2 linked regions of the Spartinivicinus marinus genome follow. The protein of the gene in region 1 interacts with the protein of each later gene in a pairwise test. Links are inferred from orthologs where the notes say so. Each region holds a gene or a part of one and is shown in the gene's direction. Other genes may lie near its edges. The genes, in order: OQE68_RS01570 and OQE68_RS12915.

Evidence for each region.
Region 2: the proteins of OQE68_RS01570 (region 1) and OQE68_RS12915 interact in binary tests that used the Escherichia coli proteins (3 or more experiments, as listed by UniProt). The link is inferred for Spartinivicinus marinus from one-to-one orthologs.

Annotation. Positions count from the first base shown.
Region 1 is NZ_JAPJZK010000001.1:333,835-337,574, reverse strand. The notes cover bases 166-3,579. They hold OQE68_RS01570 (2-oxoglutarate dehydrogenase E1 component), read left to right. Parts: upstream 166-541; coding sequence 542-3,379; downstream 3,380-3,579. Other genes in these bases: odhB (2-oxoglutarate dehydrogenase complex dihydrolipoyllysine-residue succinyltransferase), read left to right, coding at 3,460-3,579. Also shown: more of odhB, read left to right, coding at 3,580-3,740. UniProt on the Escherichia coli protein: E1 component of the 2-oxoglutarate dehydrogenase (OGDH) complex which catalyzes the decarboxylation of 2-oxoglutarate, the first step in the conversion of 2-oxoglutarate to succinyl-CoA and CO(2).
Region 2 is NZ_JAPJZK010000001.1:2,869,888-2,873,133, forward strand. The notes cover bases 161-3,080. They hold OQE68_RS12915 (ATP-binding cassette domain-containing protein), read left to right. Parts: upstream 161-616; coding sequence 617-2,545; downstream 2,546-3,080. Other genes in these bases: OQE68_RS12910 (TIGR02444 family protein), read right to left, coding at 161-534; OQE68_RS12920 (TetR/AcrR family transcriptional regulator), read right to left, coding at 2,670-3,080. Also shown: more of OQE68_RS12910, read right to left, coding at 1-160; more of OQE68_RS12920, read right to left, coding at 3,081-3,246. UniProt on the Escherichia coli protein: Genetic data indicate it may be involved in ribosome assembly or function.

The DNA of each region.
Region 1 (3,740 bases):
TGACAAAATAATCAAAAGTGGGCAAGTCCTTTTAATTATTTTGGTTAGATGTACTTATACTAATTGCTTTTGGTAATAGGTATAAAACCCAAAGCGTCAGTTGGTTGAGTATTTCCGACAAGTGCCCTACATGCAGGGTTAACTGTATTACAGTGCGAATGCATTTATAAATGTACGTGTAAGAATGTACTTGCAATCGTGTGTTTATAAGAGTGTATTTATAAGGGCGTCTTTTTAAGAATAGGCTTTTAAAAAGGTGCTTTTAAATTGATGTATTGTAATGCAACTGAATAGCCGGAGCTGGTAGCCTGTGTTTAATTTTTCGTTTAAATACAACTGCCGTTATGCCCCGGTTTTTGTGTGAGTGTTAGAACCGAAATATAACGAGTCTGTTTGTCGGCCTATCTGGTAAAGCAGCTTAAGCTTATTTGGTCAACAAGTAATAAGCTGTTTAGCCCTAGATAAAAGCAGTTTTGCTTGATCAGGGGTGAAAACCTGACAAAACTTGCCGGATAGCTGTCTTACTCATGGGGTAATAAGAATGCAAGAAGGTGTCATGCACCAGATGTGGCGGACGGCGCATATATCTGGTGGCAATGCAGCTTATGTAGAAGAGTTATACGAGCAATTTTTGCGTGATCCAAATGCCATCCCAGAAGAGTGGCGTGATTATTTTGAAAAGTTGCCACAAATTGAAGGTGTTAGTGCTCAAGATGTTTCGCATGCAACGATTCGAGAACACTTTCAGCTATTAGCCAAACAACGATCTACCTCCCATGTAATGGCACCGGTTTCCGTTACTTCTGAACACGAAAAAAAACAAGTTCAGGTAATGGAGTTGATTGAGTCATTCCGTCAACGGGGTCACCAGAATGCTAAGCTTGATCCTCTAAATCTCCAGCAGCGCCAGCAAGTTCCAGATTTAACGTTAGAACACCATGGGCTTAATCAAGCTGATTTAGACACCGTTTTTCAAACAGCCTCGCTCTCTTTTGGTAAAGACGAAGCCACCCTTAAAGAAATCTGGCAAGGTTTAAAAAATACCTACTGCTCTACCATTGGTGCTGAGTTTATGCACATAGTGGATTCAGAAGAGCGTCGCTGGTTTGAGCAACGCCTAGAGTCTAATCGTGCTCACCCTACCATCAGCAAAGAATCCAAACTGCACTTGTTAGAGCGATTATCTGCAGCTGAAGGTTTAGAGAAATATTTAGGCACTAAATACCCAGGGACTAAACGTTTTGGCCTGGAAGGGGGCGAAAGCTTAGTGCCGATGGTTGATGAGCTTATTCAACGGGCCGGTTCTTATGGGGCCAAAGAAATGGTCATTGGTATGGCACACCGGGGCCGATTGAATTTATTGGTGAATATTCTGGGTAAAAACCCAGCCGATTTATTTGATGAGTTTGAAGGGAAAAAACTTCAGGATGAAGGTTCTGGTGATGTGAAATACCACCAAGGTTTTTCATCTAACGTGATGACGCCGGGTGGCGAAATTCACTTAGCGATGGCTTTTAACCCTTCACATTTAGAAATTGTTTCGCCTGTCGTTGAAGGTTCGGTAAGAGCTCGTCAAGATCGTCGTAACGATGTTAATCGTGATTTAGTGGTGCCTATTAATCTTCATGGTGATGCTGCATTTGCAGGACAAGGTGTGGTGATGGAAACCATGCAAATGTCGCAGACTCGTGCTTATAAGACAGGTGGCACTATCCATATTATCATTAACAATCAGGTTGGTTTTACCACTAGCCGCCAGGATGATGCCCGTTCAACAGAATACTGCACCGATGTAGCTAAAATTGTTGAAGCGCCTATTTTGCATGTGAATGGTGATGATCCAGAAGCGGTATTATTTGTCACTCGCCTGGCTTTAGACTACCGGATGCAATTTAAGAAAGATGTGGTCATTGATTTGGTTTGTTATCGCCGCCGGGGCCATAACGAAGCGGATGAACCATCGGGTACTCAACCACTGATGTACCAGGTTATTAAAAATCAACCAACCACGCGTACTTTGTATGCAGAGCGCCTGATTAAAGAAGGTACGTTAACTGCAGAAGAAGACAAGCAAATATTCGAAGGCTATCGCACAGCACTGGATAATGGCCAACATGTCGTGAAAAGCCTGGTAAAAGAGCCTAACAAAGAACTATTTGTTGATTGGGCTCCCTATATCGGTCATGAGTGGACTGCAAAACACGACACTCAGGTAGATATTAATGTACTGCAAGAGCTGGCTAATAAACTACACGACATTCCTGATGGTGTTGTTGTACAACGCCAGGTTGGGAAAATTATTGAAGATCGCCGCAAAATGGCAGCGGGTGCTTTACCCATTAACTGGGGCTTTGCGGAAACCATGGCTTATGCCACGTTATTACATCAGAACAATCCCATTCGGATTACGGGTCAGGATGTCGGTCGTGGTACTTTCTCTCACCGTCATGCGGTACTGCATAATCAAAAAGACGGTGAAGCTTATATTCCGTTAAAAAATCTTGCCGAAGATCAGCCAGCCTTTGATATTTATGATTCATTCTTATCAGAAGAAGCGGTGTTAGCATTTGAGTATGGCTATGCAACCACTACCCCAAATGCATTAGTCATTTGGGAAGCACAATTTGGTGACTTTGCGAATGGTGCTCAGGTGGTTGTCGATCAATTTATTACCAGTGGTGAGCACAAATGGGGACGTTTGTGTGGATTAACCATGCTGTTGCCCCATGGCTATGAAGGGCAGGGTCCTGAGCACTCTTCAGCTCGGCTAGAACGTTATTTGCAATTATGTGCGGAACATAATGTACAGGTTTGTGTACCTACAACGCCTGCTCAAGTGTTCCATATGCTTAGGCGACAAGTATTACGTCCTCTGCGTAAGCCGCTGATCGCATTAACACCCAAGAGTTTGCTTCGCCATAAACTTGCTGTTTCAACCTTAGAAGAGCTGGCAGAAGGTAGCTTCCATACAGTATTAGCAGAGGTGGATGATATTAAGCCAGCTGACGTTAAGCGTTTAATTATGTGTAGTGGTAAGGTTTATTACGACTTACTGCAAAAGCGTCGTGCAGAAAATCTTAACGATGCAGCAATTATACGTATTGAACAACTTTACCCATTCCCCCATGACGATCTGGAAGCTGTGTTTGCACAGTATCCAAATTTAGAGCGTGTGGTGTGGTGCCAGGAAGAGCCTATGAACCAGGGGGCTTGGTACTCTAGCCAGCATCATATGCGACGGGTGATAGCAGAGCATCCTAACAAGCAGCTGTATTTAGAATACGCAGGTCGGGAAGCCTCTGCAGCCCCTGCCTGTGGTTATATGTCAGTGCATGTGGAAGAGCAGCAAAAGCTGGTAGATGACGCTTTCACTATTTAATGATTGAAGGGCGTGTAACAGCGCCTTACTTAAAGATTGGGTAACAAGCAGTAAACATTAAAGGTTTTTAAGGAAACAACATGGCCACTGAAATAAAAGCACCTACTTTTCCGGAATCAGTTGCTGACGGCACCGTCGCCACTTGGCACAAAAAAGTGGGAGAAGCCTGCAGCCGCGACGAATTATTAGTAGATATTGAAACTGATAAAGTGGTTTTAGAAGTCGTTGCCCCTGCTGATGGTGTGTTAAAAGAGATTGTCGCTGCTGAAGGCGATGTGGTTGAAAGCGAAGCGATTATTGGCGTATTTGAAGAAGGTGCTGCGGCATCTGCGGCACCAACCGCAGGAACTGCTCCGGCTGC
Region 2 (3,246 bases), 2.5 Mb from region 1 along the record:
TGAGATTGTTTGCCAATATTGTATTATTTCGTTAAACCATACTGAAAGAGCTGTTAGTAACTCTTGAAATGGAAATTGATTAATACTATTAAGATAATTTGATGTATTGGTAATAAATAGATCCGCAGGTTTTTTCTGGCTAATATGATCAAGCTCGTTGAAGTGACGGAAAAGAATTTGCTGCTCGTGGTACTCAAAATGTAATTCCATCTGCTTAATTAACTGGTAGAGCAAACTCCCTTCTTCATCTGAACTATAACATTTAAGTTTTTGCCGTAGTTTTCTTATTTGCAACGTATATTCTTGATGCCATTGAGCCAACTGTTGCCACAACTGTAGGCTGTTTTGTTGGCTAAGTTGTTTGTTATTAAGACTACAAAAACTACAAAACAATAAAAAATTAATACTTAACTGCCATTTGTCTTGAAAATGTAAAGCTGTTTTAGCGATTTCAGTTTGTTGGTAAACCGTACATGAAAACTCCCAGAAAGGATTGGTTGTTGTTGAAACTTGAGGAATGGTGTTGAGATTCACTTAAACTCCTAGGTTGAAATTTAGTTGAGAGGTGCCTTTATATAGGTGCATATTCATAACTTTTCTAGGATAATGCTTGGCTATGATCAAGTTGGAAAAAATTTCATTATATCGAGGCCACAAGCAGTTATTGGCTAAAGCCAGTGCAACTATTCATAATGGCCAGAAAGTAGCAGTAATCGGAGCTAATGGCTCTGGTAAGTCAAGTTTTTTTGCAATGTTGCTAGGCCAGCTCACTATTGATAGTGGTGACTTGCTTATGCCGGAAAAAGCAAGTATTGCTCATATGAAGCAAGAGGTAGGAAGTTGTGACCGAGCTGCAGTTGAATATGTTATTGATGGGGATGCACAATTAAGAATATTGCAACAGTCTTTACTACAGGCTGAGCAACAGCAGAACCATCAGCGAGTAGCCCTTATCCATGCTGAATTAGATGCTATCAATGGTTATACGGCACATTATCGAGCCGAGCAGTTATTACAAGGTTTGGGGTTTAGCCCTTCAGACTATACGAAACCAGTAAATACTTTTTCTGGTGGCTGGCAGATCAGGCTGAATCTAGCTCAAGCACTGATGTGTCGTTCAGATATCCTATTATTAGATGAGCCCACTAACCACTTAGATCTAGATGCAATTATCTGGTTGGAAGAGTGGCTGAAACGTTATCAAGGTACTTTATTACTCATCTCTCATGACCGGGATTTTGTAGATAATGTGGTGGGGCAGGTTATTCACTTTGAACAGCAGCAACTTCATAGCTACTCTGGAAACTATTCGGCTTACGAACGAATTAGAGCAGAGCGACTTGCTTTACAGCAATCTTTGTATGAAAAGCAGCAGCGAGAAATTGCTCATCTTGAAAAATTTGTAAATAGATTCAGGGCCAAAGCATCTAAAGCTCGCCAGGCACAAAGCCGGTTAAAAACGTTGGACAAACTAGAGCGAATTGCTCAAGCTCATGTAGATAGCCCATTTTCATTTGATTTTGGCAACAACAGTCGGGTTTCTAATCCTCTACTTCAATTACAGAAAACCGATTTAGGTTACCCTGACAAAACAGTTTTGCACTCAGTTAATCTTAATATTGAACCTGGAGCGAGAATTGGTTTGCTTGGTGCAAACGGAGCGGGTAAGTCGACACTGGTTAAAACCCTTGCAGGCCAGCTGTCTGTCCAGTCAGGACAAAAGCTGGAGGGGCAAAATTTAAAAATAGGCTATTTTGCTCAGCAGCATTTGGATGCCTTAGATATTTCGGCTACTCCTCTTTTGGTAATCCAACGGCTATCGCCCACTGTATCAGAGCAGGCGATTCGAGACTTTTTAGGTGGCTTTAATTTTATAGGTGATCAGGCTGTCGCCACTATTGAAAACTTCTCTGGTGGAGAAAAAGCCCGGTTGGCTTTAGCAGTGATCGCCTGGCAATCGCCAAACTTACTCCTATTGGACGAGCCTACTAACCACTTAGATATTGATATGCGCTTTGCTTTGACGAAAGCCTTACAAGACTTTGACGGCGCAGTGGTATTAGTTTCTCACGACCGCCACTTATTAAATAGCTCAGTAGATGATTTATGGCTGGTGAGTAATGGAGAAGTAAAGCCTTATCAGCAAGACTTATCTGAGTACAGCAAGTGGCTAATAGAGCAGAAGAAAGCACAACAGGCTGCAAAGGTAAGTGATGGCACTGAACATGATCAGCAAGTGCAAGAGAAACCAGTAGGGAAGTCACGAAAGGAGCAAAAACGTGAAGAAGCTGCAATTCGTAGCCAGCTTAGACCTCTTAAGCAAAAAGTAGAGCGGCTTGAAGTCGATATTCATAAAACAGAGCAATCACTTGAAGCATTAAGTGAAACTCTGGGTGATGCGTCTTTATATGAGGAAAAAAATAAAGGGAAATTACGCCAGTTACTGGATGAGCAGAGTCAGCTAAAAAAACAGCAGCAAATATTGGAAGATGACTGGATGATGGCTCAGGAAGAGTTAGAAAACATGACAAAGGAATTGAGCTAAGAGAATCTTTTTTTACGTCAGTCGGCGGAGGGGTATTAGAGATGCCCTTTAGTTTGAATAAAAAACAAGCACTGTTTAATTAATCGTAACAGTGCTTGTTTTAGAAAATTCCATGTAACTACGTCTATTGGCTCGTTAAGTTGCTTAGTAATTGAGCTAAAATACGATCCAAGTCCTGTTTGTCAGGCTTTGTGCCTGTAAGTACTCTCAAACCAGTGATACCTAACATGAGTAACTGGGATAAAATTTTTGGATCTTTTTCTGCTGAAATTTCGCCACACTTTTGTGCTTTTTCAATCATATGACGCAAGCCAGCTTCTATTTGTCTTAAATAACTACTGACTTTTTGATGGATGCCTTCGTCATGGGGAGCTACTTCAAGTAATGTATTTACTAAAAAGCAACCTTTTGACTCATTATCCAGCAAAATGTCAGCAGCTAGTTGTTCAAAGTAAAGCTTTATGGCTGTTAATGGCGAGTCAACTGACTCAAAACAACATACCTGTTTATCCAACCGGCGCTGTGCATAACAGTCAATTGCAGCCATATAAAGGCCACGCTTACTTTTGAAGGCTGCATATAAACTGCCTGGCTTTAAGCTTGTGGCTTCGACCAGATCAGCTACAGAAGTGGCTGTATAGCCAGTATTCCAGAAGACTTCGAGGGCCTGATCAAGGACCTCGTCTCTGTTAAACTCTATA